Regions from separate parts of the Pseudomonas sp. BNK-30 genome, predicted to be linked through region 1. Evidence: predicted binding sites of a transcription regulator. Region 1 holds the regulator's gene; each other region holds the start of a gene.
What was found. The regulator sigma-54, encoded in region 1, starts transcription at its own class of promoters, with help from an activator protein. The targets are predictions, from matches to a motif close to ANTGGCATNNANNTTGCTNT.
Positions count from the first base shown of each region.

Region 2: the regulator sigma-54 is predicted to act here: its motif matches at 3,482-3,501, upstream of glnA (type I glutamate--ammonia ligase).
Region 3: the regulator sigma-54 is predicted to act here: its motif matches at 2,005-2,024, upstream of nirB (nitrite reductase large subunit NirB).

Region 1 covers NZ_CP179904.1:330,805-341,199, forward strand. Annotated here, with positions in the region: gene ACMGGN_RS01525 (superoxide dismutase) at 1-43, shown strand, start outside; gene ACMGGN_RS01530 (ZIP family metal transporter) at 55-948, shown strand; gene ACMGGN_RS01535 (HPr family phosphocarrier protein) at 992-1,264, opposite strand; gene rapZ (RNase adapter RapZ) at 1,285-2,139, opposite strand; gene ptsN (PTS IIA-like nitrogen regulatory protein PtsN) at 2,142-2,606, opposite strand; gene hpf (ribosome hibernation-promoting factor, HPF/YfiA family) at 2,618-2,926, opposite strand; gene ACMGGN_RS01555 (RNA polymerase factor sigma-54) at 3,006-4,499, opposite strand; gene lptB (LPS export ABC transporter ATP-binding protein) at 4,674-5,399, opposite strand; gene lptA (lipopolysaccharide transport periplasmic protein LptA) at 5,400-5,924, opposite strand; gene lptC (LPS export ABC transporter periplasmic protein LptC) at 5,911-6,483, opposite strand; gene ACMGGN_RS01575 (KdsC family phosphatase) at 6,491-7,015, opposite strand; gene ACMGGN_RS01580 (KpsF/GutQ family sugar-phosphate isomerase) at 7,031-8,005, opposite strand; gene ACMGGN_RS01585 (ATP-binding cassette domain-containing protein) at 8,253-9,062, shown strand; gene mlaE (lipid asymmetry maintenance ABC transporter permease subunit MlaE) at 9,062-9,859, shown strand; gene mlaD (outer membrane lipid asymmetry maintenance protein MlaD) at 9,859-10,344, shown strand; gene ACMGGN_RS01600 (phospholipid-binding protein MlaC) at 10,354-10,395, shown strand, end outside.
Region 2 covers NZ_CP179904.1:4,388,244-4,398,638, forward strand. Annotated here, with positions in the region: gene typA (translational GTPase TypA) at 1-1,547, opposite strand, end outside; gene thiI (tRNA uracil 4-sulfurtransferase ThiI) at 1,674-3,128, opposite strand; gene glnA (type I glutamate--ammonia ligase) at 3,600-5,006, shown strand; gene glnL (nitrogen regulation protein NR(II)) at 5,389-6,474, shown strand; gene ntrC (nitrogen regulation protein NR(I)) at 6,471-7,907, shown strand; gene ACMGGN_RS20360 (hypothetical protein) at 8,205-8,642, opposite strand; gene trmL (tRNA (uridine(34)/cytosine(34)/5-carboxymethylaminomethyluridine(34)-2'-O)-methyltransferase TrmL) at 8,641-9,102, shown strand; gene secB (protein-export chaperone SecB) at 9,173-9,658, opposite strand; gene grxC (glutaredoxin 3) at 9,698-9,952, opposite strand; gene ACMGGN_RS20380 (rhodanese-like domain-containing protein) at 9,954-10,367, opposite strand.
Region 3 covers NZ_CP179904.1:3,339,650-3,350,044, reverse strand. Annotated here, with positions in the region: gene ACMGGN_RS15570 (molybdopterin-dependent oxidoreductase) at 1-1,845, shown strand, start outside; gene nirB (nitrite reductase large subunit NirB) at 2,145-4,697, shown strand; gene nirD (nitrite reductase small subunit NirD) at 4,697-5,059, shown strand; gene pcaQ (pca operon transcription factor PcaQ) at 5,488-6,420, shown strand; gene ACMGGN_RS15550 (hypothetical protein) at 6,484-7,806, opposite strand; gene ACMGGN_RS15545 (FKBP-type peptidyl-prolyl cis-trans isomerase) at 8,168-8,932, shown strand; gene ACMGGN_RS15540 (YkvA family protein) at 9,212-9,652, shown strand; gene ACMGGN_RS15535 (helix-turn-helix domain-containing protein) at 9,753-10,091, shown strand; gene ACMGGN_RS15530 (hypothetical protein) at 10,088-10,395, shown strand, end outside.

The DNA of each region.
Region 1 (10,395 bases):
CTGGGCCGAAGTGGAACGTCGTTATCTCGAAGCCAGCCAGTGAGTCGGACCGGTATGCGCTCAGAGGTGATGTCGGTCAGTAGTGTGCGCCTGTTCCGGCTGGCGCTGGGTACTTTGCTGCTCTTGGTTGGCACAGCCCTGCTGGTGGCCCGGGGCATCGCCTGGCTGGACCTGGACCCACGCATGTTGCGTGCCCTTGAGGGCGGCGCATTGTGCGCGCTGGGAACAGCGCTGGGCGCGGTACCGGTGCTGGTGATTCGCAACATGCCGGTGGCCCTGGCCGATACCTTATTGGGTTTCGGGGCCGGTGTGATGCTGGCGGCCACCGCTTTCTCGCTGATCATCCCTGGGCTGGATGCCGCTCAGTCCATAGGTTTCAGCCCTTGGGGCGCGGGAGGCCTGATCAGTGCCGGTTTACTGTTCGGTGCGATGTGCCTGTTCGTGGTCGATCTGAAAGTCTCAGGTGCTTCGCCCGAGGCCTTGGTCGGCAACGAGAGGCAGCCGGTGATCGCGGCGCGAATCTGGCTGTTCGTGATCGCCATCATCGCCCACAACATTCCTGAAGGCATGGCTATCGGTGTTTCGGCGGGCGGTGGCATGGCCGACGCTGACAGCCTGGCCATGGGTATCGCCTTGCAGGATGTACCCGAAGGGTTGGTCATTGCGCTGGTGCTGGCAGGGGCGGGGATGCCGCGGTTCAAGGCGTTTCTGATCGGTGCCGCGTCGGGGTTGGTGGAGCCACTGGCAGCGGTGATCTGTGCCTGGCTGGTGAATGTCGCCGAATTGCTGCTACCGCTGGGCCTGGCCTGTGCGGCAGGGGCGATGTTGTTGGTGGTGACCCAGGAAATCATCCCCGAGTCGCGCAGCAATGGGCATCACCGTTTGGCCAGCCTCGGGCTGTGCGTGGGTTTTTGCCTGATGATGGTGATGGATACGGCGATGTCTTGAATTGGCATTGCCGGCGATGAGGCCAGCCTGGATTTGGGGTGGCTTATTCGCCTTCGTCGAAGTAGTTGTTGATCAACGCTACCAGCGCTTCCAGCGCATCGTTGTCCTGCTCACCCTCGGTGTGCAGGTGCACCTGGGTGCCTTTGCCTGCCGCCAACATCATCACGGCCATGATGCTCTTGCCGTCCACCAGCTTGTCGGGTGCGCGGCCCACCCGCACCTGGCAGGGGAAGCGCCCGGCTACGCCGACGAACTTGGCGGCCGCCCGGGCATGCAGGCCCAACTTGTTGATGATGGTGATTTCGCGGGCGGGCATCGTGGTGCGGATCCTGTGGGCTAGAGGTCGCGGTGGCGGACCTGGACGTTTTTCAAGGACTGTTGCAGCAGCTGGCCGAGGCGCTCGGTGATGTACACCGAGCGGTGGTGGCCACCTGTGCAGCCAATGGCGATGGTGACGTAGGCGCGGTTGCTGGCGGCAAAGCGGGGCAGCCATTTGAGCAGGTAGGTCGAGATATCGGTAAACATCTCTTCGACATCCGGCTGCGCGGCAAGGTAATCGATAACCGGCTGATCCAGGCCAGAATGCTCACGCAGTTCGGGCTTCCAGTACGGGTTGGGCAGGCAGCGTACATCGAAAACCAGGTCTGCATCGACCGGCATGCCACGCTTGAAGCCGAACGATTCGACCAGGAATGCGGTGCCGGGCTCAGGCTGATTGAGTAGGCGCAACTTGATCGAGTCGCGCAGTTGGTAAAGGTTGAGGCTGGTAGTGTCGATCTTCAGGTCGGCGAGGTCGGAGATTGGCCCCAACAGTTCGCTTTCCACGCGGATCGCTTCGGCCAGTGAGCGATCTGCATTTGTCAGCGGATGACGCCGGCGCGTTTCGGAGAAACGCTTGAGCAGCGTGTCCTCGTCGGCGTCGAGAAACAGCACATCGCACTGGATATGGCGGCCACGCGCTTCGGCGAGCAGTTCGGGGAAGCGTGACAGGTGGCTGGGCAGGTTGCGGGCATCAATGGACACTGCCACTTTCGGTTGCAGCAACTCTGTATGGATCAACGCGTTTTCCGCCAGCTGCGGCAGTAAACCGGCAGGCAGGTTATCGATACAGTAAAAGCCGTTGTCTTCCAGCACGTCGAGGGCGGTACTCTTGCCGGAGCCGGACCGGCCGCTGACGATGATCAGGCGCATGTTCAGTGCTCGTTCTGTGCGTCCAGGACTACCTGGTACAGGGCCTCGCTGCTGTTGGCGGCACGCAGGCGCTCGCGAACTTCCTTGCGATCCAGCATGCTGGCGATCTGGCGCAGCAGTTCCAGATGGGCGTCGGTGGCAGCCTCCGGCACCAGAAGGATGAACAGCAGGTCGACTGGCGCGCCATCGATGGCGTCATAGTCGATCGGAGCATCCAGGTGCAGCAGGGCACTGACGGGAGAGGTGCAGCCTTCGAGCCGGCAGTGAGGTATGGCGATGCCATTGCCGAAGCCTGTGGAACCGAGCTTTTCACGAGCGATCAGCTTTTCGAAGACGTCTTGCATCTCCAGCTCGGGTATTTGATCGGCAATCAGATTAGCGACCTTTTCCAAGGCGCGCTTCTTACTGCCACCCGGCACGTTCACCAGGGAACGGCCGGGGGTCAGGATGGTTTCAAGTCGGATCATGGATGAGGGGATCAGCGGGCGGCTGCACCTTGCAGCAGGCTTTGCTGTTTTTCCTTGTGTTTTTTCAGTTGGCGGTCGAGCTTGTCGGCCAAGGCATCGATCGCTGCATACATGTCTTCGTGTTCGGCGTTGGCAACCACTTCACCGCCTGGAATCTGCAGGATCGCTTCGACCTTCTGCTGCAGCTTCTCGACTTTCATGATGACCTGCACGTTGGTGATCTTGTCGAAGTGACTCTCCACCCGGGCGAGCTTTTCAAGCACGTAATCGCGCAGCGGCTCGGTGACTTCTACATGCTGTCCACTGATATTGACTTGCATACAGCTTCTCCTTTGTTGCCCGTGCATAAAGAGGCAGGTCTTGCACCTGCCCCACAAACGCTGTGGCAGATCCGAGGGGCTACATCAGTCGCTTGCGTTCGCTCGACGGTGCGATGCCGAGAGACTCGCGGTATTTGGCGACGGTGCGACGGGCTACCTGGATGCCTTGTGCCTCCAGTAAACCAGCGATCTTGCTGTCACTCAATGGCTTTTTCTGATTTTCCGCCGCAACCAGTTTCTTGATGATCGCGCGGATTGCCGTGGACGAGCATTCTCCGCCCTCGGAGGTGCTGACGTGGCTTGAGAAAAAGTATTTCAGTTCGTAGATGCCGCGTGGCGTGTGCATGAATTTCTGCGTGGTCACCCGCGAGATGGTCGACTCGTGCATGCCCACGGCTTCGGCGATGTCATGCAGTACCAGGGGTTTCATTGCCTCGTCGCCGTGGTCCAGGAAACCGCGCTGATGCTCGACGATCTGTGTGGCGACTTTCATCAGTGTTTCATTGCGGCTTTGCAGGCTCTTGATGAACCAGCGTGCTTCCTGCAACTGGTTGCGCATGAAGGTGTTGTCGGCGCTGGTGTCGGCCCGGCGGACGAAGCCGGCATATTGCGGGTTGACCCGCAGACGCGGGATCGCTTCCTGGTTCAGTTCGACCAGCCAGCGATCGCTGTCCTTGCGCACGATGACATCGGGCACCACGTATTCCGGCTCACTGGACTCGATTTGCGATCCCGGGCGCGGGTTGAGGCTCTGAACCAGCTCGATGACCTGGCGCAGCTCGTCTTCCTTGAGCTTCATGCGGCGCATCAGCTGGCTGTAGTCGCGCCCGCCGAGCAGGTCGATGAACTCGGTGACCAGGCGCTTGGCCTCGGCCATCCATGGTGTGCTGGCCGGAAGTTGGCGCAGTTGCAGCAACAGGCACTCGCCCAGGTTGCGTGCGCCGACGCCTGCAGGCTCGAACTGCTGGATACGGTGCAGCACCGCTTCGACTTCGTCCAGTTCGATATCCAGCTCCGGATCGAAACCGGCGCAGATCTCTTCGATCGTGTCTTCCAGATAACCTTGGCCGTTGATGCTGTCGATAAGGGTGACTGCGATCAGGCGGTCGGTATCGGACATCGGTGCCAGGTTCAGCTGCCACAGCAGGTGGCTTTGCAGGCTTTCGCCGGCTGATGTGCGGGTGGTGAAGTCCCACTCGTCGTCATCGTTGCTCGGCAGGCTGCTGGCGCTGGTCTGGTAGATGTCTTCCCAGGCCGTGTCGACCGGAAGCTCATTGGGGATGCGCTCGTTCCACTCACCGTCTTCCAGGGTCTCGGCACTGGCGGTGCTTTCCTGAAAGCTGTTGTCCTGGACTTCGGCGGCCGGCTTGCTCTCGGCGTTATCCGCCATCGGGTCGCTGTTGTCGAAGTCTTCGCCGTCTTCCTGACGTTCGAGCATCGGATTGGACTCCAGCGCTTCCTGGATTTCCTGCTGAAGGTCCAGGGTAGAGAGCTGGAGTAGGCGGATGGCCTGTTGCAACTGCGGGGTCATCGTCAGTTGCTGGCCCATTTTTAGGACGAGCGATGGTTTCATGGCAGGGGCTAATACCTTGTTCGCCGGCGCGCATGCGCCATCCACTACACGAGGGCGCCGGAGCGCCAATTTCAAGCAAGTTTTATGCCTTAAATTGTAGCGTTTGCCTAGAGCACTGTAACAACTTAAGCCCATTCAAGGCTGTAAAACCAGTGCTCCAGGCGCGTCCCTGAATCAGAGTCGGAACTCGTGACCCAGGTAAACTTCCTTGACCAGTTCGTTGGCCAGGATGGTCTGCGCATCGCCCTCGGCGATCAGTTGCCCGTCATTGACGATATAGGCGGTTTCGCAGATATCCAGGGTCTCGCGGACGTTGTGGTCGGTGATCAGTACGCCGATGCCCTTGGCCTTGAGGTGGTGGATGATCTGCTTGATGTCACCGACCGAAATGGGGTCGACGCCAGCGAAGGGTTCGTCCAGCAGGATGAACTTGGGGGCGGTTGCCAGGGCGCGTGCGATCTCGACACGGCGACGCTCGCCGCCGGAAAGGCTCATGCCGAGGTTGTCGCGGATGTGGCTGATGTGGAACTCCTGCAGCAGGCTTTCCAGCTCCTTGCGGCGGCCCTCACGGTCGAGCTCCTTGCGGGTCTCGAGGATGGCCATGATGTTGTCGGCCACCGACAGCTTGCGGAAGATCGAAGCTTCCTGCGGCAGGTAGCCGATGCCGGCGCGTGCGCGCCCGTGCATGGGCTGATGGCTGACATCGAGGTTGTCGATGAGCACGCGCCCCTGGTCGGCCTGGACCAGGCCGACGATCATGTAGAAGCAGGTCGTCTTGCCTGCGCCGTTGGGGCCTAGCAGGCCGACGATCTGACCGCTGTCGATCGACAGGCTGACGTCACGCACGACTTGACGCCCTTTGTAGCTCTTGGCCAGGTGCTGGGCTTTGAGGGTTGCCATTTACTCGGCCTTCTTCTTCGGCTGGATCACCATGTCGATGCGCTGACGTGGCTGGGTCACGTTGCCGCCGCGACCGGCGGTCGCAACCTGGGACTTGGTGTTGTAGACGATCTTCTCGCCTTCGGTGGTGTTGCCTTCGTTTTCGACCTTGGCGCGGTCGGTGAGAATCACGGTGTCCTTTTGCGCCTGATACTGGATGGTCACGGCCCAGCCTTTCATCTTGTCAGGCTTGGCGGCGCTTTGCTGCTGCTCGAAATAGGCCAGGTTGCCCACCGAAGTGACCACGTCGATGTCACCGTTGGCGGCGCGGGTCATGGTCACGGTATTGCCTTTGATCATCATCGAGCCCTGAGTGATGATCACGTCACCGGTGTAGGTGGCTACGCCTTGCTTGTCGTCCAGGTGCGCGTTGTCGGCCTGGATGCGGATAGGCTGGTCACGGTCGGTCGGCAGGGCGAAGGCGCTCGCGCTTCCCAGTGCTGCGCTCAGGCTGAGCAAAAGGGGGAGGGTTTTAACGAGCCTCATACTGTCCTCTTACGTTAGAGAGCAGGTCCATCCTGCCTTCTTTCAAATACGCTTTCATTCCTTTGCCCGTAGTTGTGCCACCGGCGCCGTCGATTCTAACGGCTTGCTCGGTCTGCGCATATTGCTTCTGCGGGAACACGGTCATGCGTGAGCTGGTAATGATGGTCTCACGCTGCTTCTCATCGGTGCGGGCCACGCGCACCTTGTCGATCAGTTCGACCTCGGTGCCGTCCGGGTTGACCTCGGCGCGCACGCTCTGTATGTGCCAGGGGTATTCGGTGCCGCGGTACATATGCAGGTCGGGCGTGGTCACCAGTGTGACCTCGGTGGCCTTGAGGTGTTCGACCTTGTCGGCGGTCATTTCATACTGCAGCTTGCCATCGGGCAAGAACTGTACGCTGTGGGCGTTGATCGCATAATAGTCGATCGCGCTTTCGTCGACCTGCGCTACCGGCTTGTCGAGGAAGCTCTCGGGGCTGACATTCCAGTAGCCTATTGCCGCCAGCAGGGCGGCGATCACCGCGAGCAGCGCAATATTGCGGGCTTTCTTGCTGAACATGGGCAACCTACAGGTAGTTGGCGTTGGCAGCGTCCAGGGTGCCCTGGGCCTGCATGATAAGCTCACAGAATTCGCGAGCGGCGCCCTCGCCGCCGCGTGCCTGGGTCACGCCGTCGGCATGCTGGCGAACGAAGGGCGCTGCATTGGCCACGGCGATACCCAGGCCGACCTTGCGAATGACCGGCAGGTCGGGCAGGTCGTCGCCCAGATAGGCGACCTGCTCATAGCTTAGGCCCAGTTCGGCGAGCAGGCCGTCGAGCACCACCAGTTTGTCCTCGCGGCCCTGAAACAGATGCGGGATGCCGAGGTTTTTTGCGCGACGCTCGACCACCGGGGTTTTGCGCCCGCTGATGATTGCCGTGGTCACGCCCGAAGCCATCAGCATCTTGATGCCTTGGCCGTCGAGGGTGTTGAACGTCTTGAATTCGCTGCCATCTTCGAGGAAGTAAAGGCGGCCATCGGTGAGCACACCGTCCACATCGAACACGGCAAGCTTGATGGCCTTGCCGCGCTGCATCAGGTTCTGGGTCATTTGCGTCGTTCTCATTTACATCACGCCTGCGCGCAGCAGGTCGTGCATGTTCAGGGCACCGACCGGGCGGTCGTCCTTGTCCACCACCACCAGGGCGCTGATCTTGTGGTCTTCCATGATCTTCAGTGCTTCGGCGGCGAGCATCTCGGCGCGGGCTGTCTTGCCGTGCACGGTCATGACCTGGTCGATCAGGGTAGTGTGCACGTCGATGTTGCGGTCCAGGCTGCGGCGCAGGTCGCCGTCGGTGAAGATCCCGGCCAGCGTGCCGTTCGCTTCGGCGACCACGGTCATGCCCAGGCCTTTGCGGGACATTTCAAGGAGGGCGTCCTTGAGCAGTGTGCCACGTTGTACCTGGGGCAGTTCGGTGCCAGCGTGCATGACGTTCTCGACCTTGAGCAGCAGGCGGCGGCCCAGTGCGCCACCGGGGTGCGAGAAGGCGAAGTCTTCTGCGGTAAAGCCGCGCGCTTCGAGCAGGGCAATGGCCAGGGCGTCGCCCAGCACCAGTGCTGCCGTGGTCGATGAGGTGGGCGCCAGGTTCAGTGGGCAAGCCTCATGGGCGACACGGGCATCGAGGTTGACCTCGGCGGCCTGGGCCAGCGGGGAGTCGGGGTTGCCGGTCATGCTGATGAGCTCGATGCCAAGGCGCTTGATCAGCGGCAGCAAGGTGACGATTTCGGCGGTGCTGCCGGAATTGGACAGGGCCAGGATGATATCGCCACGGGTGATCATGCCCATGTCGCCATGGCTGGCTTCAGCCGGATGCACGAAAAACGCCGGCGTGCCGGTGCTGGCCAGGGTTGCGGCGATCTTGTTGCCGATATGCCCAGACTTGCCCATGCCGACCACCACGACGCGGCCCTTGCTCGCCAGGATCAGCTCGCAGGCCTTGACGAAGTTGGCATCGATGCTGGCCGTCAAACCTTGTACGGCCTCGATTTCCAGGCGCAGGGTGCGCTGGGCGGACTGGATCAGCTCACTGGATTGGCTCATGTCGAAAAGCAATGCCTGATGAAAAGGCGGCGATTATAGCCGCAATGTAAGAAAGCCTCACCCTTTCGATTGTGCAATGAAAAGACATCGAAGCCTGTCGCTGGCCTGAACGACTCGCTCCATGGCCTTGGGGCCACCCTGTCAGCGGTGCTATAGTTCGCCGCTATTCGGCCCGCCAGGGGCGCGTGTGTCTTCAAGATGAGGGCCGGCGTCCATTAGGACATGGCTGTACTAGCAAGGAGTCTAGATGAGTGTGGATAGCGCCTACGCGGTCGAGTTGAAGGGCGTCACCTTCAAGCGCGGTTCGCGCAGCATTTTCAGCAATGTCGACATACGCATTCCGCGTGGCAAGGTCACCGGCATCATGGGGCCGTCGGGTTGCGGCAAGACCACGCTGTTGCGCCTGATGGGCGCGCAGTTGCGTCCGTCCATTGGTGAAGTATGGGTTGCCGGGCAGAACCTGCCGAGCCTGTCGCGCAGCGACCTGTTCGATGCGCGCAAGCAGATGGGAGTACTGTTCCAGAGCGGTGCCCTGTTCACCGACCTCGATGTGTTCGAGAACGTTGCCTTCCCGCTGCGCGTGCACACCCAGCTGTCGGACGAGATGATCCGCGACATCGTGTTGATGAAGCTGCAGGCCGTGGGCTTGCGTGGTGCCATCGACCTGATGCCCGACGAACTGTCCGGAGGCATGAAACGGCGCGTGGCGCTGGCCCGGGCGATTGCGCTGGATCCGCAGATCCTCATGTATGACGAGCCGTTCGTCGGCCAGGACCCGATCGCCATGGGTGTACTGGTACGCCTGATCCGGCTGCTCAATGACGCGCTGGGTATCACCAGCATCGTGGTATCCCACGATCTGGCCGAAACCGCCAGCATCGCCGACTACATCTACGTAGTGGGTGACGGCCAGGTGCTGGGCCAGGGCACGCCCGATGAGCTGATGGGCTCGGACAATCCGCGTATTCGCCAGTTCATGAAGGGCGATCCGGACGGCCCGGTGCCATTCCACTTCCCTGCGCCTGACTACCGCGCCGATCTGTTGGGGGCGCGTTGATGCGCAGAAAATCCTTGCTTGAACGTATCCGCCTGTTTGGTCGCTCGGCGATCGACGTGCTGGCCGTGCTCGGGCGTTCCTGCCTGTTCCTGTTCCATGCACTGGTCGGCCGTGGCGGCATCGGCGGCGGTTTTCAGCTGCTGACCAAACAGCTGTATTCGGTGGGCGTGCTGTCGCTGGCGATCGTCGCGGTGTCCGGTGTGTTCATCGGCATGGTGCTGGCACTGCAGGGTTACAGCATCCTGACCAAGTACGGCTCCGAGCAGGCGGTGGGGCAGATGGTCGCCCTGACCCTGCTGCGCGAGCTGGGCCCAGTGGTTACCGCACTGCTGTTCGCGGGCCGGGCAGGTTCGGCGCTGACCGCCGAAATCGGCAACATGAAGTCCACCGAGCAACTGTCGAGCCTCGAGATGATCGGTGTCGACCCGCTCAAGTACATCGTTGCGCCACGCCTGTGGGCCGGTTTCATTTCGTTGCCGCTGCTGGCGCTGATCTTCAGCGTGGTCGGCATCTGGGGTGGCTCGTGGGTCGCTGTGGACTGGCTGGGCGTCTACGAAGGCTCGTTCTGGGCCAACATGCAGAACAGTGTTTCCTTTACCGACGACGTGCTCAACGGGCTGGTCAAGAGCCTGGTGTTCGCCTTCGTCACGACCTGGATCGCCGTATTCCAAGGGTATGACTGCGAGCCCACCTCAGAAGGGATCAGCCGTGCCACCACCAAGACCGTGGTTTATGCCTCGTTGGCTGTACTGGGTCTGGACTTTATTCTGACCGCCTTGATGTTTGGAGATTTCTGATGCAAAACCGCACCCTGGAAATCGGTGTCGGCCTGTTCCTTCTGGCCGGGATCCTGGCGTTGCTGCTGCTGGCCCTGCGTGTCAGCGGGCTATCGGCCAGCCCGAGCAGCGATACCTATAAAGTTTATGCCTACTTCGACAATATCGCCGGTTTGACGGTCAGAGCTAAAGTGACCATGGCCGGTGTGACGATCGGCAAGGTCACCGCCATCGATCTGGACCGTGATTCCTACACCGGCCGGGTGACCCTGCAGCTGGACGGCAAAGTCGACAACCTGCCGACGGACTCCACTGCTTCGATCCTGACCGCCGGTCTGCTTGGCGAGAAGTACATCGGCATCAGTGTCGGCGGTGAGGAAGAGGTGCTCAAGGAAGGCGCAACCATCCATGACACCCAGTCGGCGCTGGTACTGGAAGATCTGATTGGCAAGTTCCTGCTCAATACCGTGGGCAAGGAACCGAAAGAAGCACAACCGGCTAATTAAGGAGTTTCCATGATTTCGATCCTGCGACGTGGCCTGCTGGTCCTGCTGGCG
Region 2 (10,395 bases), 1.4 Mb from region 1:
TGGCCGTGCTCGACGAACAGCTTGCCGCGCGCCTGCAGGGTTTCCAGGGAGTAGGTCAGTGCCTTGCCGGTCTCGACCGAAACCAGTACGCCGTTGAGGCGGCCGGACATCTGGCCCGACTTCATGGTGTCGTAGCGATCGAAGATCGAGGTCAGGATGCCTGCGCCGTTGGTCAGGGTCAGGAACTGGTTACGGAAGCCGATCAGGCCACGGGCTGGAATGTTGTACTCCAGGCGAACACGGCCCTTGCCATCCGGAACCATATTGGTCAGGTCGCCTTTACGCAGGCCCATTTCTTCCATGACCTTGCCCTGGGATTCTTCAGGGATGTCGATGGTGACGTTCTCGAACGGTTCCTGCTTGACGCCACCGACTTCGCGGATGATCACTTCAGGACGGCCTACGGCCATCTCGAAGCCTTCACGGCGCATGGTTTCGATCAGTACCGACAGGTGCAGCTCACCACGGCCCGATACCTTGAACTTGTCAGGGGAATCGGTTTCCTGAACGCGCAGAGCAACGTTGTACAGCAGCTCTTTGTCCAGACGGTCCTTGATGTTACGGCTGGTGACGAACTTGCCTTCCTTGCCGCAGAACGGCGAGTCGTTGACCTGGAAGGTCATCGAAACGGTTGGCTCGTCAACGGTCAGCGGCTTCATCGCTTCGACGGCTGTCGGGTCGCACAGGGTGTCGGAGATGAACAGCTCGTCGAAACCGCTGATGCAGACGATGTCGCCAGCCTGGGCTTCTTCGACGTCGATACGGTGCAGGCCGTGGTGGCCCATCAGCTTGAGGATACGGCCGTTACGCTTCTTGCCGTTGGTGTCGATGGCGACCACCGGAGTGTTCGGCTTCACGCGGCCACGGGCGATACGGCCAACGCCGATAACACCCAGGAAGCTGTTGTAGTCCAGTGCCGAGATCTGCATCTGGAACGGGCCTTCACGGTCAACGTCCGGCGCAGGTACGTTGTCGACGATCGACTGGTACAGCGGGGTCATGTCTTCGGCCATGGCGGTGTGGTCCAGACCGGCGATGCCGTTCAGGGCCGAGGCGTAGACCACTTTGAAGTCCAGCTGCTCGTCGGTAGCACCGAGGTTGTCGAACAGGTCGAAGATCTGGTCCAGAACCCAGTCAGGACGGGCGCCCGGACGGTCGACCTTGTTGATCACGACGATCGGCTTCAGGCCGGCTTCGAAGGCCTTCTTGGTCACGAAGCGGGTTTGCGGCATAGGGCCGTCCTGGGCGTCGACCAGCAGCAGCACGGAGTCGACCATGGACATTACACGCTCAACCTCGCCACCGAAGTCGGCGTGGCCGGGGGTGTCGACGATGTTGATGTGGTAGCCGTTCCAGTTGATGGCGGTGTTTTTCGCCAGAATGGTAATGCCGCGCTCTTTTTCCTGGTCGTTGGAGTCCATTACGCGCTCGTCGTTGAGCTCGTTACGTTCCAGGGTGCCGGACTGACGCAGGAGTTTGTCGACCAGGGTGGTTTTACCATGGTCAACGTGGGCGATGATGGCGATGTTACGCAGATTTTCGATCACAACTGTATCTCGATCAGAGGATTCGGTTGCCGCCAGTCTAGGCGGCCAATATGAAGGTAAAAGGCTCAGCGGGCCCGGCGGTCGGGAGGGCGATGGCGGATGCTGCCGCCATACAGCCCTGGGGTCTTATGCCGGACGATAAACACGCACATTGGCATGTCCCTCACTGAGCAGGTGGTGTGCGTGCAATCGGCTCATCACACCTTTGTCGCAATACAGCAAGTACTGGCGGGTTTCATCCAGCTGCTTGAACTTGCTGTTGATCGCGTAGAACGGCATCACCTGAACTTCGATACCCTCGAGCACCAAAGGCTCGTCTTCCTGGGCGTCAGGGTGACGGATGTCGATCACGATCTGGCCTGGCAGCGCTTCGCTTACTTCCTCGATTTCCACGTCCTTGCCCAGCTCGTCGATCACGTGGTCGATCGAGATGAACTTGGCACGTTCGAGGGCGCGCTCCAGCACGGCCATGTCGAACTGCTTCTCTTCATGCTCCATGCGGTGACGCTTGGCATGGGTGGTCGGGTTCACCGAGATCACGCCGCAATATTCAGGCATGTGCTTGGCGAAGTCGGCGGTGCCGATTTCGGTCGCCTGGTCGATGATGTCCTGCTTGTGGCTGGCCAGCAATGGGCGCAGCACCAGCTTGTCGGTGGCCGAGTCGATGATCGACAGGTTCGGCAGCGTCTGGCTGGACACCTGGGAAATCGCCTCGCCGGTGACCAGCGCATCGATTTCCAGACGATCGGCCATGCGCGCAGCGCCGCGCAGCATCATGCGCTTGAGGGTCACGCCCATGTAGCTGTTGTCGACCTTGTTGAGGATCTCGCCGACCACTTCTTCGAACGGCACGCTGATGAACAGCACGCGCTGGCTGCTGCCGTACTTTTTCCACAGGTAGTGGGCCACTTCCATCACGCCCAGTTCGTGGGCACGGCCGCCGAGGTTGAAGAAGCAGAAATGGGTCATCAGGCCGCGACGCATCATCTGGTAGGCCGCCACGGTGGAGTCGAAACCGCCGGACATCAGTACCAAGGTCTGCTCCAGGGCGCCCAGCGGGTAGCCGCCGATGCCTTGGTGCTGGTTGTGGATCACGTACAGGCGCTGGTTGCGGATTTCGATGCGCACCGTCACTTCAGGTTGCTTCAGCTCGATGCCAGCGGCGCCGCACTGCTGGCGCAACTGGCTGCCAACGTAGCGGTCGACGTCCATCGAGGTGAAGTCATGGTGGCCCCCGCGCTTGCAGCGCACGGCGAAATACTTGCCGGCCAGCAGGTGGCCGAAGTGCTGCTTGCACTTGGCGACGATATCGTCGAAGTCACCGAGCGGGTATTCCTCCACCTGCAGGAAGTGGGTAATGCCCGGGGTGCAGGTGAGCCGCTCGATCATCTCGCGCTGGACTTTTTCGTCTTCGACGCGGGTGACCACTTCGAGGTTGTCCCAGACACCATCGACCGCGAGCTCAGGGTCGAGGTCCTTGAGCACGTTGCGGATGTTCTTGCCGAGCTGGCGGATGAAGCGCTTGCGTACCGGCCGGCTCTTGATGGTGATTTCTGGGAAGACTTTGACGATAAGTTTCATTGGTTAACAGCGCGCGCAGGGCCTGCCGAAAAATGAGGGGCGCGAATTATATCGGAAATTGCTCAGGATTTGACCAACTTTTGTACAGAAGGTTGGATTTATATTGCCTGTACTGGCCTCATCGCCGGCAAGCCAGCATCTACAGGACGTCGGTAGGCCTCAAGACTGCGCTTAGGGTGTGGGAGCTGGCTTGCCAGCGATGAGGCCCTTAAAGGAAGCACACAACCCGATCTGTGCACGCTATTGGTGCGCCCACAGCAAAAGCCGCCTCGTAAGGGTGCGTTTTTCGCCGCCAAACCGCCGCCAAATGCCCGCAAACGCCCCCTTTTATCCCGGCCTCGCCATTTTCGGGCACTGGCATGCAATTTGCTCCCTTGTGAGGCAGGTAAGCTTGGCCGACTATCCGCGCCCGGCAACACCCTTTTTTCCAGGGCAGCGGCCCACCGCGCTCTAGACCATCCGGAGGACAACATGTCGAAGTCGGTTCAACTCATCAAAGATCATGACGTCAAGTGGATTGATCTGCGTTTCACGGACACCAAAGGCACTCAGCATCACGTGACCATGCCAGCGCGTGATGGCCTGGACGAAGACTTCTTCGAAGTCGGCAAGATGTTCGACGGCTCCTCCATCGCTGGCTGGAAAGGCATCGAAGCCTCCGACATGATCCTGATGCCGGTCGACGATACCGCCGTACTGGACCCGTTCACCGAAGAGCCGACCCTGATCATCACCTGTGACATCGTCGACCCGTCGAGCATGCAGGGCTACGATCGCGACCCGCGTGCGATCGCCAAGCGCGCTGAAGAGTACCTCAAGAGCACCGGCATCGGTGACACCGTCTTCGCCGGCCCAGAGCCTGAGTTCTTCATCTTCGACGAAGTGAAGTTCCAGTCGGACATCTCCGGCTCGATGTTCAAGATCTTCTCCGAGCAAGGCTCGTGGATGACTGGCGCTGACGTGGAAGGCGGCAACAAAGGTCACCGTCCTGGCGTCAAAGGCGGCTACTTCCCGGTTCCGCCGTTCGACCACGACCACGAAATCCGTACTGCCATGTGCAACGCACTGGAAGAGATGGGCCAGACCGTCGAAGTTCACCACCACGAAGTGGCGACTGCCGGCCAGAACGAAATCGGCGTCAAGTTCAACACCCTGGTGAAGAAAGCTGACGAAGTACAGGCCCTGAAATATGTCGTGCACAACGTTGCCGACGCCTACGGCCGTACCGCCACCTTCATGCCAAAGCCACTGTACGGCGACAACGGCTCGGGCATGCACGTGCACATGTCGATCTGGAAAGACGGCAAGAACACCTTCGCGGGTGAAGGCTATGCCGGCCTGTCCGAAACCGCCCTGTACTTCATCGGCGGCATCATCAAGCACGGTAAGGCCCTGAACGGCTTCACCAACCCGTCGACCAACTCCTACAAGCGCCTGGTTCCAGGCTTCGAAGCCCCGGTAATGCTGGCCTACTCGGCACGCAACCGTTCCGCCTCGATCCGTATCCCTTACGTCGGCAGCCCTAAAGCCCGCCGTATCGAAGCGCGCTTCCCGGACCCATCGGCCAACCCGTACCTGGCTTTCGCAGCCCTGCTGATGGCTGGCCTGGACGGCATCCAGAACAAGATCCACCCAGGCGATGCTGCCGACAAGAACCTGTACGACCTGCCGCCTGAAGAGGCGAAAGATATCCCGCAAGTTTGCGGCAGCCTGAAAGAAGCTCTGGAAGAGCTGGATAAAGGCCGTGCGTTCCTGACCAAGGGCGGCGTGTTCTCCGACGACTTCATCGATGCCTTCATCGAACTGAAGAGCGAAGAAGAGATCAAGGTCCGTACCTTCGTGCACCCGCTGGAATACGAGCTGTACTACAGCTGCTGATTTGATTGGCGCATTGCGCCGATGAAATCCCGGAAACGGCCTTCTCATGAAGGCCGTTTTTGTTTTTCCAGCCGTCCCGATCGGAAGCGCCCCAACACCCTGGCGCCATACGCCACGCGCACCGATGCTCTATATTGGTGCAATGCAACGTTGCATGCCCCGCCCCGCACCCCAAAACAGGTCACGTTGAACGGTAAATCAGTGCTTTCTGGTCCGAATAGGCGCAATTTCGGGGGTTTATAAAGCAATCCCGCTTCTTTTCGGAGCCTTGGTTTGTTTCTTGCATTTTCTACGCAAAGAGCCTGGCATGAGCAGATCCATAGTGCGCCGGCCACGCTCACCGCCATGCCCGGCAAGCGCCAAAAGAGGTCAACGACGCCTTATGACCATCAGCGATGCACAGCACCGTCTGCTTCTGGACAACCTGACCACCGCCACGCTCTTGCTTAACGCCGAGCTGCGCCTGGAATACATGAACCCGGCTGCGGAAATGCTCCTGGCCGTGAGTGGGCAGCGCAGCCACGGGCAGTTCATCAGCGAACTGTTCACCGAATCGTCCGAGGCGCTCAACTCCCTGCGCCAGGCGGTCGAGCAGGCGCACCCGTTCACCAAGCGCGAAGCCCAATTGACCTCGCTGACCGGCCAGACCATCACCGTTGACTATGCCGTGACGCCCATCCTGCACCAGGGCAACACCCTGCTGTTGCTGGAGGTACACCCGCGTGACCGCCTGCTGCGCATCACCAAGGAAGAAGCCCAGCTGAGCAAGCAGGAAACCACCAAGATGCTGGTCCGCGGCCTCGCCCACGAGATCAAGAACCCACTGGGAGGCATCCGTGGCGCGGCGCAACTGCTGGCCCGGGAGTTGCCCGAAGATGGCCTGCGCGACTACACCAACGTGATCATCGAAGAGGCCGATCGCCTGCGCAACCTGGTCGATCGCATGCTCGGTTCGAACAAGCTGCCATCGCTGGCCATGACCAACATTCACGAAGTCCTTGAGCGGGTCTGCAGCCTGGTCGACGCAGAAAGCCAAGGATGCATCACTTTGGTGCGCGATTATGACCCGAGCCTGCCGGACGTGCTGATCGACCGCGAACAGATGATCCAGGCGGTACTGAATATCGTGCGCAACGCGATGCAGGCGATCAGCTCACAGAACGAGTTGCGCCTGGGCCGCATCACCCTGCGCAGTCGCGCGATGCGCCAGTTCACCATCGGCCATGTGCGCCACCGACTGGTGGCCCGCGTCGAGATCATCGACAACGGCCCCGGCATCCCCAGTGAACTGCAAGACACCCTCTTCTATCCCATGGTCAGTGGCCGCCCGGACGGTACCGGGTTGGGCCTGGCCATTACCCAGAACATCATCAGTCAGCACCAAGGCCTGATCGAGTGTGAAAGCCACGCCGGCCACACCGCCTTTTCGATCTTCCTGCCGCTGGAACAAGGAGCCACCGCCTCATGAGCCGAAGTGAAACCGTATGGATCGTCGACGATGATCGCTCCATCCGCTGGGTCCTGGAAAAAGCCCTGCAACAGGAGGGCATGACCACCCAGAGCTTCGACAGCGCCGATGGCGTGATGGGCCGCTTGGCCCGGCAGCAGCCGGACGTGATCATTTCCGACATTCGCATGCCCGGCGCCAGCGGCCTCGACCTGCTGGCACAGATTCGCGACCAACACCCGCGCCTGCCGGTCATCATCATGACCGCCCATTCCGACCTGGACAGCGCAGTGGCGTCGTACCAGGGGGGCGCTTTCGAGTACCTGCCCAAACCGTTCGATGTCGATGAGGCGGTCTCGCTGGTCAAGCGCGCCAACCAGCATGCGCAGGAGCAGCAAGGCCTCGATGTGCCCCAGGCCCTGGCCCGTACGCCGGAAATCATCGGTGAAGCCCCGGCGATGCAGGAGGTGTTCCGTGCCATTGGGCGGCTGAGCCACTCCAACATCACCGTGCTGATCAATGGCGAGTCCGGTACCGGCAAGGAGCTGGTGGCCCACGCCCTGCACCGCCACAGCCCGCGGGCGGCCTCACCGTTCATTGCCCTGAACATGGCCGCCATACCCAAGGACCTGATGGAGTCGGAGCTGTTCGGCCACGAAAAAGGCGCCTTCACCGGCGCGGCCAACCTGCGACGCGGCCGCTTCGAGCAAGCGGACGGCGGCACCTTGTTCCTCGACGAAATCGGTGACATGCCTGCCGATACGCAGACCCGCCTGCTGCGGGTGCTGGCCGATGGGGAGTTCTATCGTGTGGGCGGCCATGTGCCCGTAAAGGTCGATGTGCGAATCATCGCTGCAACCCATCAAAACCTCGAGTCACTGGTACAGGCTGGCAAGTTCCGTGAAGACTTGTTCCATCGCCTGAACGTGATCCGTATTCATATCCCGCGCCTGGCCGACCGCCGCGAGGACATCCCCGCGCTGGCACGCCACTTCCTTGGCCGCGCCGCTCAGGAGTTGGCCGTCGAACCGAAGCTGCTCAAGCCGGAAACCGAAGAATTCATCCGCAACCTGCCTTGGCCTGGCAACGTCCGCCAGCTGGAAAACACCTGCCGCTGGATCACCGTCATGGCGTCCAGCCGCGAAGTGCTGGTCGGCGATCTGCCGCCCGAATTGCTCAACCTGCCGCAGGACGCTGCACCGGTGACCAACTGGGAGCAGGCGCTGCGCCAATGGGCCGACCAAGCCTTGGCACGCGGGCAATCCAACCTGCTGGACAGCGCCGTGCCCAGCTTTGAACGGATCATGATCGAGACGGCGCTCAAGCATACTGCCGGGCGCCGCCGGGATGCAGCGGTGCTGCTGGGGTGGGGGCGCAATACCCTGACCCGCAAGATCAAGGAACTGGGGATGAACGTGGATGGCGGGGATGATGATGAGGGCGATGATCACTGACTTCCCGCTGAATCAGTAACACCGTTGGGGCCGCTTGGCGGCCCCAACCATTTCCGGCCCATGCACCGAAGCTGTGCCAGCTGCACCGCGCCAAGGCACAAATCCCCTCAAAAACCGGCCAGATCGCCCTGAAACCCAATGTTTCCAGGCTTTTCAAAACTGGCACGCCACCTGCAATACGTAATGTATCTCCAGTTTCGGGGGCCTCGGTACAGGCAGGCCGGGAATCCCCTCTTTTACACGCAGTAGCGCAAGCTTTGGGGACCCTGGTACAGGCAGGCCGGGACATCCCCTCTTTTATTCGTGCAGCCTCACCTGCACCCGCCAGCGCCCCGCGTCCTCTGCACCGGCCCATTCGCCACGCAGAGGGCGCGCGGCAATCACGCTCAGCAGCAACCCTTCCTCACTTTTCTGCAAACGCCAGCTCACCGGCTTGCCCTGCAGGGTCAGTTGCCCACGCTGGGCTTTACCTTCGGCCTGGAACAGCAACGCGACCGTACCCTGGACATTCTCGCCATGCAGCTTCGGTTCATCGTTGAACCACAGGTCCAGCCCGTCCTGCACCACCTCCACCCGCTCAAGCACGAGCGCTTCGGGTGCAGTCAGACGGCCGATCATCAAACCGACCATCAAGCCGACGATCGCCAACGAGAGCAAAACCTTCGGCAAGCCCTTCGAACGCACATCAGGTTCGGGGGTAGAATGCTCGCCATCTTCACGCTTGGAGCCGTGCATGTTTCACGTCATCCTCTTTCAACCTGAAATTCCGCCCAATACCGGCAATATCATTCGCCTCTGCGCCAACAGTGGCTGCGCGCTGCACCTGATCGAACCGATCAGCTTCGAGCTCGACGACAAGCGGCTGCGCCGTGCTGGGCTGGATTACCACGAGTATGCCACGCTCAAGCGCCACGAAAGCCTGGCCGGATGCCTGGAGAGCCTGGGCAACCCACGCTTGTTCGCCTTTACCACAAAGGGTTCGCACCCGTTTCATGAGGTTGCCTACCAGCCGGGCGACGCCTTCCTGTTCGGGCCGGAAAGCCGTGGCCTGCCGGCCGAGGTGCTGGACAGCCTGCCGGCCGAGCAACGCCTGCGCCTGCCGATGCGGCCGGGGTGCCGCAGCCTGAACCTGTCCAACACCGTGGCGGTGACGGTGTATGAGGCGTGGCGGCAGCAGGGGTTTGCCGGGAGCTGACAAGCCCGAAGCAGGCAGCCGGGTAATAAAAAGGCGACCTCGAAGGTCGCCTCTTTGCTACCGGGCAAAATTACTGCACGGTCGGTGCTTCGCCCGCTTCCTGCATGCGCTGCATCTCTTGCGCGTACAGGGCGTCGAAGTTGACCGGCGACAGCATCAGGGCCGGGAACGAACCACGGGTCACCAGGCTATCCAGGGTCTCGCGGGCGTACGGGAACAGGATGTTCGGGCAGAACGCGCCGAGGGTGTGGCTCATGGAAGAGGCGTCGAGGTTCTTGATCAGGAAGATACCAGCCTGCTGAACTTCAGCGATGAACGCCACTTCGTCACCATTCTTGACGGTCACCGACAGGGTCAGCACCACCTCGTGGAAGTCGCCTTCCAAAGCCTTCTGCTTGGTGTTCAGGTCCAGGGCAACGCTCGGCTCCCAGGTCTGACGGAAGATCTGCGGGCTTTTCGGGGCCTCGAACGACAGGTCGCGCACGTAGATACGCTGCATGGAGAACTGAGGGCTGTTGTCTTCGGCTGCTGCGCCGTTGGTCTGTTGGTCAGTCATGGCAGATCCTTATCCTAATGTTTTTGAATGCAGTGCAAATCAGGCCTTGAGCAGCGCGTCGAGCTTGCCGGCGCGCTCCAGGGCGTAGAGGTCATCGCAGCCACCGACATGGGTACTGCCGATCCAGATCTGCGGCACCGAAGTCCGGCCGGCCTTCTGGCTCATCTCGGCGCGTACCTGCGGCTTGCCGTCGACCTTGATTTCCTCGAAGGCCACGCCCTTGCTCTCGAGCAGGTACTTGGCACGCATGCAGTAAGGGCAGTAGTCGCTGGAGTAGACGATGACGTCGTTCATATCACTTCACCAGGGGCAGGTTATCGGCTTTCCAGCTGGAAACGCCACCGCTCAGCTTGGCGGCGGTATAACCAGCCTTGAGCAGTTCGCGGCAGATGGTGCCGGACTGCTGGCCCATTGCGTCGACGACGATCAGGGTCTTCTCTTTGTGCTTGTCCAGTTCGGTCATGCGGGTGGCGACCTTGTCCTGCGGGATGTTCACCGCACCAACGATGTGGCCGGCGGAGTATTCCTTGGCAGGGCGGATATCGATGACAAGGCCCTTCTCGGCATTGACCAGGGCGGTCAGTTGGCCATTGCTCAGGCTCTGGCCGCCACGGCGGATTTCATTGAGCAGCAGCAGGACCAGCAGAACAACGAAGATCGCAACCAGGATGTAGTGATCTGTCGCGAATTGAATCAGGTGAGCAACCATCAGCGGTGTTCCAGGCGATTGAAAATGC
Region 3 (10,395 bases), 2.4 Mb from region 1:
CGTGGCCGGGCCGTGCTGCCGGCGCGTGTCAGCGACCGGGTCATGCCGGGCGATTGCTTCGCGCCGTTCCACTGGAACGATGTGATCGGCGAGCACCTGGCAATCAATGCCGTGACCTGCGATGCGGTCGACCCGCTGTCGCTGCAGCCTGCCCTCAAGCACTGCGCCGTGGCCCTTGAGCGGGTTGCCGGCGAGCGCATCGATGCCCTCGACCTTGGCACCACCACCCTTGCCCCGGAGCCTGCCCGCGTGCTGCTGGCCATGCCCCCCGGCCCGCCCCGACATCAGGTGTTGTGGGCCTCGCAGACCGGCAATGGCGAGGCGCTGGCCGAGCGCTGCGCAGAGCGTTTGCACGGCGCAGGGCTGCAGGTACAGCTCAGTTGCATGGAGGCGGTCAGCCCAAGCCAGCTGCAAGGTGCGGCCAGTGTGCTGCTGATTGCCAGCACCTTCGGCGATGGTGATGCGCCCGACAGCGCCACCGCGTTCTGGCGGGCGCTGCAGGGCGAGGAGGGCGCCCACTGCGCCGAGCTGCCTTATGCCGTGCTGGCCCTGGGCGACTCCAGTTACGCCCAGTTCTGCGGGTTTGGTCGCAAGCTCGACCAGCGCCTGGCCGAACTGGGCGGGCGCCGCCTGCTGCCGCGCGTCGATTGTGAACCGGATTTCGATGAGGCCTTTGCCACCTGGCTCGACGCGCTGTTGCCCGAGCTGGGCAGCGCTGGCGTAGCGCTACCGGTCAACGAGCCCGCACTGGCTGCGCCCTGCAGCAAGCAACGGCCGTGGGCGGCTACCCTGCTGGAAAACAACCTGCTCAGTGGCCCCGGCTCGAGCAAGGAAACCCGCCAGTTGGTGTTCGATATTCAAGGCAGCGGCTTCACCTACGCAGCGGGCGATGCGCTGGGCGTGTGGCCCCGCAACTGCCCGGCGCTGGTGGAGGAATTGCTGGCGCTGATGCAGCAGGACGGCAAGACCCAGGTCCAACTCAAGGGCCAGCCGCCCATGCCGTTGGCCCAGGCACTGGAGTCGCACCTGGAAATTGCCAGGGTCACCCCACAGCAACTGCAGGTGTTCAGCCAGCAGGCTGACGACCTGCGGCACCTGTTGCAGCCTGAACGCAAGGCCGCACTGCAGGATTGGCTGTGGGGCCGGCAGTTGGTCGACGTGCTGCGCGCGTTTGCACAGGACCTGCCGCTGGCAACCTGGCTCGAACTGCTCAAACCCCTGCAACCGCGGCTGTACTCGATCAGCTCAAGCCCGATTGCCCACCCCGGCGAGGTGCATCTGACCGTCTCTACCGTACGTTATGGCCAGCGAAAAGGGGTGTGCTCAAGCTTCCTCGCTGACCGGGGGCAGGCTGCGAAGGTGGCGATCTTCCCCCAGGCGTCCAGGCATTTCCGCCTGCCTGATGACGATGATGTACCGCTGATCATGATTGGCCCCGGTACAGGCATCGCACCGTTTCGTGCGTTCCTCGAAGAGCGCGAGGCGCGGGGTGCAAAAGGGGAAAACTGGCTGTTCTTCGGCGAGCAATATGCAGCCACCGACTTTTATTACCACGCGCAGTTGCAGGCCTGGCAGGCGAGCGGACACCTGCGCCTGGATACGGCGTTTTCCCGCGACCAGGCAGAGAAAATCTATGTGCAGCAGCGGATGCGTGAGCAGGGTGCACAGGTGTGGCAGTGGCTGGAGGCGGGGGCGTACTTCTATGTCTGTGGTGATGCTCAGCGCATGGCCAAGGATGTGGATGCGGTGCTGCGCGAGATCATTGCCGAGCATGGGGGTGTGAATGCCGATGCCTATGTGGAAGGTTTGAGCAAGGCCAAGCGGTATCGGCGGGATGTGTACTGAAATGCTCCAGGATGGGGAGCAACGCACCTTGAATGTGCATGGTTTGGGCTGGCGCTATCGCCGGCAAGCCGGCTCCTGCACGGGCTCCGCTGCTCTCAAGCCCTGTGCTGCAGCTGTGGGCGCCGGCTTGCCGGCGATAGGGCCGGGCCAGGCAACATAACTGGCACATTCCATGCTTTATCTCCAACACAACAAGCCCCACTGATCAACGGCGATCAACCGGGGGCACACCGTGATGAATACAGGCAAAGGCGCCTGGAGCTTCGGCTCCAGGCGCTTTTTTGATCGAGGATCGGCTTATGAAGGCAACAGCGAGCAGCGGGCAACGAGAGCGACTGGTCATCGTCGGCAACGGCATGGTGGGCCACCATTGCGTCGAGCAACTGGTCGAACGCGGCGCGCTGGCGCGCTTCGAGCTGCGTGTGTTCGGCGAGGAGCGCCAGCGCGCCTACGACCGCGTGCACCTGTCTGAATACTTCGGCGGCAGCTGTGCCGAAACCCTGGCGCTGTGCGAGCAGGGCTTCTATGGCGTCAACGGTGTGCACCTGCACCTGGGTGAAGCGGTGCTGCAAATCGACCGCGAGCGCTGTGAAGTGGTTACCGCCGAAGGCCGCTATGGGTATGACCAGCTGATCCTGGCCACCGGTTCCTACCCCTTCGTGCCCCCGATCGAGGGCTCCAGCGGCAACGCGCGCCTGGTCTATCGCACCCTCGACGACCTCGACGCGATACGCGCCGCTGCCGTTGATGCCACCCGTGGCGTGGTGGTTGGCGGCGGACTGCTGGGCCTCGAGGCAGCTAACGCCCTTAAGTCCCTGGGCCTTCAAGCGCATGTGGTGGAGTTCGCCCCGCGGCTGATGCCGGTGCAACTGGATGCTGAAGGCGGCGCCGCGCTCAAGGCGCAGATCGAAGCCCTGGGCGTCGGCGTGCACCTGTCGCGCGCTACCCAGTCGATCAGCGACGGTGAGGCCTACCGCTACCGGATGAATTTCGACGGTGGCGAACACTTGGAAACCGACCTGGTCGTGTTCTCTGCCGGCATCCGCCCGCAGGACGCCCTGGGCCGTGCCTGCGGCCTGGAGATCGCCGCGCGCGGTGGCGTGGTGATCGACAATCACTGCCGCTCCAGCGACCCACGCATCTTCGCCATCGGTGAATGCGCCTCGTGGAACGGCAGCGTGTTCGGCCTGGTTGCTCCGGGCTACAGCATGGCGCGCAACCTGGCGGCGCTGCTGTTGGGCGAGGCGGCCGGGGAATTCACCGGGGCCGACATGTCGACCAAGCTCAAGCTGCTGGGCGTCGATGTCGGCTCCATCGGCGACGCCCATGGCGCCACGCCCGGCTCGCGCAGCTACCGCTTCATCGACGAGGCCAACGCCGCCTATCGCCGGCTGGTGGTCGATGCCAGTGGCAAGCATGTGCTCGGTGCGGTGCTGGTGGGCGACAACAGCTACTACGACACACTGCTGCAATACGCTCAGAACGGCATCGCCCTGCCTGCCGACCCGGCGGCGCTGATCCTGCCGCAAAGCGGTGGCGCACCGGCCCTGGGCGCCGATGCGCTGCCTGACAGCGCGACCATCTGCTCCTGCCACAACGTCAGCAAGGGCGCAGTGTGCGCAGCGATCGACAGTGGTTGCGCCGACCTTGCCGCGGTCAAAGGCTGCACCAAAGCGGCTACCGGCTGTGGCGGCTGCGCGGCGTTGCTCAAGCAAGTGTTCGAGCATGAACTCACCGCCCGTGGCGTGACCGTGGACAAGAGCCTGTGCGAGCACTTCGCCTACACCCGCCAGGAGCTGTACGGGCTGGTGCGGGTGGGTGGCATACGCACCTTCAACGACTTGCTGGCGCGCCATGGCAAGGGCCATGTCGGCTGCGACATCTGCAAGCCGGCGGTGGGCAACATCCTCGCTTCGTGCTGGAACCAGCCGATCATGGACCCTGCGCTGGTGCCACTGCAGGACACCAACGACACCTTCATGGCCAACATGCAGAAAAACGGTACCTACTCGGTGGTGCCGCGCATTCCCGGCGGCGAAATCACCCCGGACAAACTGATCGTGATCGGTCAGGTGGCCAAGAAGTACGACCTTTACACCAAGATCACCGGCGGCCAGCGCATCGACCTGTTCGGCGCCCAGTTGCACGAGCTGCCGCTGATCTGGGGCGAGCTGATCGAGGCCGGCTTCGAGACTGGCCACGCCTATGGCAAATCGACCCGCACGGTGAAGTCCTGCGTAGGCAGCACCTGGTGCCGCTACGGTGTGCAGGACAGCGTCGCCATGGCGCTGCGCCTGGAGGACCGCTACAAGGGCCTGCGCAGCCCGCACAAGCTCAAGTTCGCGGTCTCTGGCTGCACCCGCGAATGTGCCGAGGCGCAAAGCAAGGACATCGGCGTGATCGCCACCGACAAAGGCTGGAACCTTTACGTCTGTGGCAATGGCGGCATGCGCCCACGGCATGCCGAACTGTTCGCTACCGACCTGGACGATGAGACCCTGGTGCGCCTGATCGACCGCGTGCTGATGTTCTACATCCGTACCGCCGACAAGCTGCAGCGCACGTCGGTATGGCGCGAAAGCCTGGACGGCGGCCTGGACTACCTCAAGCAGGTGATCCTCGACGACAGCCTGGGCCTGGCTGCCGAGCTGGAAGCGCAGATGCAGCATGTGGTCGAGCAGTACGAATGCGAATGGGCCAACGCCCTCAACGACCCGGAAAAGCTCAAGCGCTTCCGTACGTTCGTCAACGATCGACGCGCCGACCCGGACGTGCATTTTGTCCGCGAGCGTGAACAGCGTCGCCCCGCTGCACCCCTGCACCTGATCCCTACCGTCGAGGAGGCTGTGTGATGAACCTGTCCAATGCTGCTGTGGCAAAGCAACCCAACTGGCAAGCGGTGTGCAACACCGATGACCTGGTCGCCGACTCTGGTGTGGTGGTGTGGCTCGATGGCACCCAGGTCGCCTTGTTCTACCTGCCTGGGCAGGCGCAGAGCCTGTACGCGGTGGACAACCGCGACCCACGCTCCGGAGCCAACATCATTGGCCGCGGGCTGGTGGGCAGCCTGCAAGGCGAGCTGGTGGTGGCAGCACCGCTGTACAAACAGCACTTCAGCCTGCACAGCGGTGCGTGCCTGGAAGATCCCGGCCAGCGGTTACGTGTGTGGCCGGTACGAATGAACGGGGAGGCGGTGGAAGTGGCGATGGCCTGATCCCGGCTCTTGCCTGTCTCTTGCGCTTGCTCTTGCTTTGCTTTGCTTTTGCTTCTAAGCGCGCGATAGCTCAGGCGCCGCCGATTGCGACTTCAGGAGGCCGAGCGCAGGTCTTGCGAAGGGAGGTGACGGGCATGGATGCCCGTCAAGCGCTGCGGCCCATGGATGGGCCGTCAGCGCGGTCCTCCCGGGAGCAAGGCCGGAGCGAGGGAACCCCGGAGCGCAGCGTAGGGGCCGGATGATGGGAGCCGACGGTTTTGGTTACTTTGGCCACGACCAAAGTAACCCGCCGTAAGGGCGCAAAGGTGAATCAGCGCCTCCATGGCGAATGGATATTCACCCGATCTGAAAGCCGCAAGCCGCAAGCCGCCAGCCGCCAGCAGCGCGACCCGGATACGCCACAGGTGGCGATGCGGTAAGCTTGGCGCATGAACCTCGACACCCGCATCAAGTACCGCCACCTGCTGTGCTTCCTGGAGATTGCCCGGCAGGGCAGCCTGGCCAGGGCCGCCGACATTCTGGCGATCAGCCAGCCGGCAATTTCCAAGACCCTCAAGGAGCTTGAAGACCTGCTCGAGACGCGCCTGTTCGAGCGCAGCCGCCAGGGCGTCGAGCTGACCCCGGCCGGCACCCGCTTCATGCATTACGCCGGGCCCAGCGTACAGGCCCTGCGCGACGGCGTGAGCAGCTTGCGCGGTGAAGCGCGGGCGCCGTCGCAGGTGCGCATCGGCGTGCTGTCCACGGTCGAAGGCCTGCTGATGCCCGAGGTGCTGTGCCGCCTGCATCAACGCCATGAAGCGTTGCTGATCAGCGTGGTGACCGGCGCCAGTGCACAGTTGCTCGGCCAGTTGCGCCTGGGCGAACTGGAACTGGTGGTCGGGCGCATGACCGACAGCCCACAGATCCAGGGGTTGTCGTTCGAACACCTGTACAGCGAGTCGATGGCCCTGGTCGTGCGCCCCGGGCACCCCTTGCTGGCCAGTATGCAGGTAGACCGATCACGCGTTGGCCGTTATCCACTGGTGCTCCCACCACCGGGCACTACCATTCGCCAGCACGCCGACAGCCTGTTCGTGCAATGCGGCATTCAACTGCCGGCGCAGCGCCTGGAGACCCTTTCGCTGGCCTTGAGCCGCCGCTACCTGCTGGGCAGTGATGCCGTGTGGGTGGCGCCGCGTGATGCAGTGCTGCTTGACCTGCGCCGCGGTGAGTTGGCCGAGCTCGATCTGGGGGTGCGGGAGCCAGGCGGGTCGGTGGGCATCTGCCGCAATGCCGCCTTGGCGCTGAGCCTGCCGGGGCAGTGGGTGTGCGATGTATTGCGGGAAGTGGCGGGGCAATATCGCGAGCGGTTGTACCCGTAAGCTTCGTTGTAGCCGAGCGTTCCTGGCCCAGAAACGCTCGTGTGGTGTACGTCCCAACTGTTATCAAGCGGTTCGCAAAGACACCGCGACCACACAAGGAACAGTGGAACCTCGCGCCTCTTCGTCACGGCCATTGATCAACAAGCGCTTGTTGCCTGGATCGAGCGTGACCGTCGATCCCGATGCATAGAAGCCATCCTCTGGCACTTGAGCACCGACCTGGCCATAACCGAGAGGCGGGACGAAGCGGGTGTCAAACGTGCCATCCGAGGTCAAGCTAAAGGCAAGCGTATAAGTGTAGAAACTACCGTAGCCGACCAGGCCATCGCCTGTCTCTACTCCCGCATACCAACCGCCCGGTTGGTCAAACACCAGCGCTTCGCCGCCGTTGAACTCACTGGCCGGCATGCCCGAATAGTCGATTCGGTAAACACTCGGGTGGCTGATATCTTCATCGAGGTCGTACAGTTCCCCGTAGAAAGTGATTCGTTCCGCGACGGGGTCTACGGAAAAACCGTTATTGATGATCCATGGCGCGGACCAGTGCTGGCCATTGTTGCCAAAGGCATTGTCCACTTTCCCGTCGGTGGTCAAGGCTGTGGTGACGCCATACGCGTCTTCCCCCTGCATCAGATACAAGGCCAATACAAGGTGCTGCGAACCTGAGGGGGGTGTAAAACTGGCAATGCCGTCGATGATGTGTGAGTGGGTATCGGGAATCAGCTTGCTGACATCGAGGATGCCATCAGCGCCAAAATCCAAGCGCAATGCGCCGTCACGGTCCAGCCCGATCACCACCGGTTCGAATTTCTGTGGGCCGCGACGCAAGCCTGTGACGAAAATATGGTCTTTCGCCAAAGCCAGGTGCTCCAGCAGCAGTTCCTCCTTGACCAATGCATGGGTAGCAACGTACCCCTTGCCCTCACCAAACGTCAGATCCGGTTGCCCTTCGGCATTCAGTTTCCAAAGGTGACTGGCTGACTCCCCCTGCACCGGGACAACGATCAGTAAATTACCTGCATCATCTTCTGCGATGCTCTCGGGTGCCTCATAGGCTGCGCTTGCAGTCTTGTTGAAATCGAAAATTCCATCGCCATTGAAGCTGCCATCCAGCTTTCCGTTTTGTTTCAGGCAAGCCACAAAGACCCTGGCGTCCTCAGTGTTCGGGTTGAAGCTTTCACCGATTACATAACTGCGTCCATCGGTGACCATGCTGTTGATGATTGCAGTGCTGTCGGCACGAGACCCGGCGCTTTTTTCAAGGATGTAGGCAATCCCATCGATGCCATAAGCACCATCGATGGGAGCTTGTGGCAACTGCATGGATGCTTGGGCCAAGGTTGGGGGCACGCGGGTTGAGCGGGCAGGCTTTCGTGAAGTGTTCATGACTTTTCCTTGGTGATGAGTGACCGCTGGGCATCAAGGCTTCACGCCGTTATCAGCCATCGCGGCTCACTCAGATGCGGCTGGATGCGTTGCAGGGCCATTGGAGGCCAGGCTCGAATCCGGCGCTACTGGCAGAAATGCCAGGGCGGGGCTGGTCGCTGGAAGAGCCAGTTTTGCAGGGGCGTCCGCTGTGCATATGGTCAATACTGGCCAAACGCCCGTAAGGTTGTGTGCAAGCGCGTTGTCGAGTGAACTTACTCCATGAAACCCGCTCTTATGCCGGTAGCCATTGGTAATGGCCGCCTGATAAGCTCGCGGCTTTACCCTGATTGCCCATATGGCGCATGAACAAGGAAATAGCATGAAACAGCATCGTTTGGCGGCTGCGGTTGCCCTGGTAGGCCTGGTACTGGCTGGCTGTGATCAACAGGCCAGCAGCCCCGAGCTGAAAACTCCGGCACAGAAAGCCTCCTACGGTATCGGCCTGAACATGGGCAAGAGCCTGGCTCAGGAAGGCATGGAAGACCTTGATTCCAAAGCCGTCGCCCTCGGCATCGAAGACGCCGTTGGCAAGAAAGAACAGCGCATCAAGGACGAAGAGCTGGTAGAAGCCTTCACCTCGCTGCAGAAGCGCGCCGAGGAGCGTCTGGCCAAGGCCAGCGAAGAAGCCGCCTCCGCAGGCAAGAAGTTCCTCGAAGAAAATGCCAAGAAGCCAGGTGTGGTCACCACCGCCTCGGGCCTGCAGTACGAAGTGGTCAAGAAGGCCGACGGCCCGCAGCCCAAGCCGACCGATGTGGTCACTGTCCACTACGAAGGCAAGCTGATCGATGGCAAGGTGTTCGACAGCTCGGTAGAGCGTGGCAGCCCGATCGACCTGCCGGTCAGCGGTGTCATCCCAGGCTGGGTCGAAGGCCTGCAACTGATGCACGTTGGCGAGAAGTACAAACTGTTCATCCCGGCTGAGCTGGCCTATGGCGCACAGAGCCCAAGCCCGCTGATCCCGGCCAACTCGGTCCTGGTGTTCGACCTGGAACTGATCGCCATCAAAGACCCGGCCCAGCTGCAGGGCGACGCGCCTGAAGCTCAGGCACCTGCCGAAGCTCCGGCTGAAGCACCTGCCAAGTAATACTGGCTGGTAGTGCACAACGCCCCGCTCGCCGGGGCGTTGTCGTTTGTGCATCAGGCATTGGGCCGAACCTCGTGGCCAGGAGATTGTCCGAGAAAGGGCAGTGTGAAGAAGCAGGAGGCTTCTGACGCAAATCGTTTGCGGTTCTGAAACGACTGTGTAAAAAACGCCCGATCTGACCGGGGCCCTTGCTTTACAGGCACCTGCCGTCAGAAACTTCGCCCTGTTCACAAGGTTATCCACAATAAATGTGGATAACCTCTCCCTGCTGGAGGCTACATGAGCGCACCCTGGAATTTCGCCCGCTTCCTGCCCTTGGCCGAGCGCCTGCTTAGCCGTGGCCGCTTGCCGGCTTTGCTGTTCGCCGTGGCCCGCAAAGGCCCACGCCTGGGCCAGTTGCGTGAAGACATCAAGCTTTTGCAGTCGCTGTGCCTTGCCTGGTGGCGTGGCGAGTACCGGGCGATCAGCCCCAAGGCACTGGTGACCATCGTCGCCGGCCTGCTGTACTTCGTCAGCCCCATCGATGCCATCCCCGACTGGCTGCTGGGCGTAGGCTTTCTCGATGATATCGCCGTGCTCGGCTGGGTGCTGAAGACCGTCTCCGATGAGCTGGCGCGTTTCAAGGCCTGGCGCGACAGCCAGGCACCCGAGCGCCTGCGCGTGGTCGAGCGCTTGCCCGACACCCCTGAAGCTTTGCGCCTGGAGCGTAAAACGCACTGAAATCGAGCAGATCCCCACAGACCCCCGGGCTTGGTAATATAATTGGCATAAGGGTTATGCCTACGGATTACATGCGGTAATCCTACGTAAGGGGGTTGTAATGGGTATTCAGGTCATTAGCCGGGACGGTCAGCCCGAGTACGCAGTCGTTCCCTGGGAGCAGTATCAGGCGCTGCTCAAGGCGGCCGGCCAGGCGCCTGCCGAGGCGGTTGGCGAAACCAGCGATCACAGTGCGGCAAGCGCCAGTTTGCCCGCCTTCAGCGAAGTGGCGCAGCTGCGTGAGGCCAAAGGCATCGCACCAGAGCAATTGGCGCGAAATGTGGGGGTAAGCCCCGCCTACCTGGCGATGATCGAGTCGGGTGAACGCCAGCCGGATGCGGCGATCCGCCGTGCCCTGGCCTGGCACTTGGGTGTGGCGGGCTGGAGCGAGCCGTCATGAGCCAGGTCAGGATCAGCCGTCAGCATTGGCAAAGCTTGCTGGATGAGCTTGACCTGGCCCGCCGTCAACGGCATTTGCTGACTTACCGCGCGCTGATCGAGCGTTTGCAATTGCCCAGCCCGGCCATGCAGACGCTGACTGCAGCGCTTGAATACCTGGCGGTGCTCGATGCCCGTGCCGAGCAGCCGCTGCGCAGCTCGCTGGTGATCAGCCAGGGCGCCAGCCGCCTGCCGCGTACCGGCTTCTTCGAATGTGTGGAGCGCCTTGGGCGCTTCTCCGGGCCGGTCGACGGCATGGAGGCAGC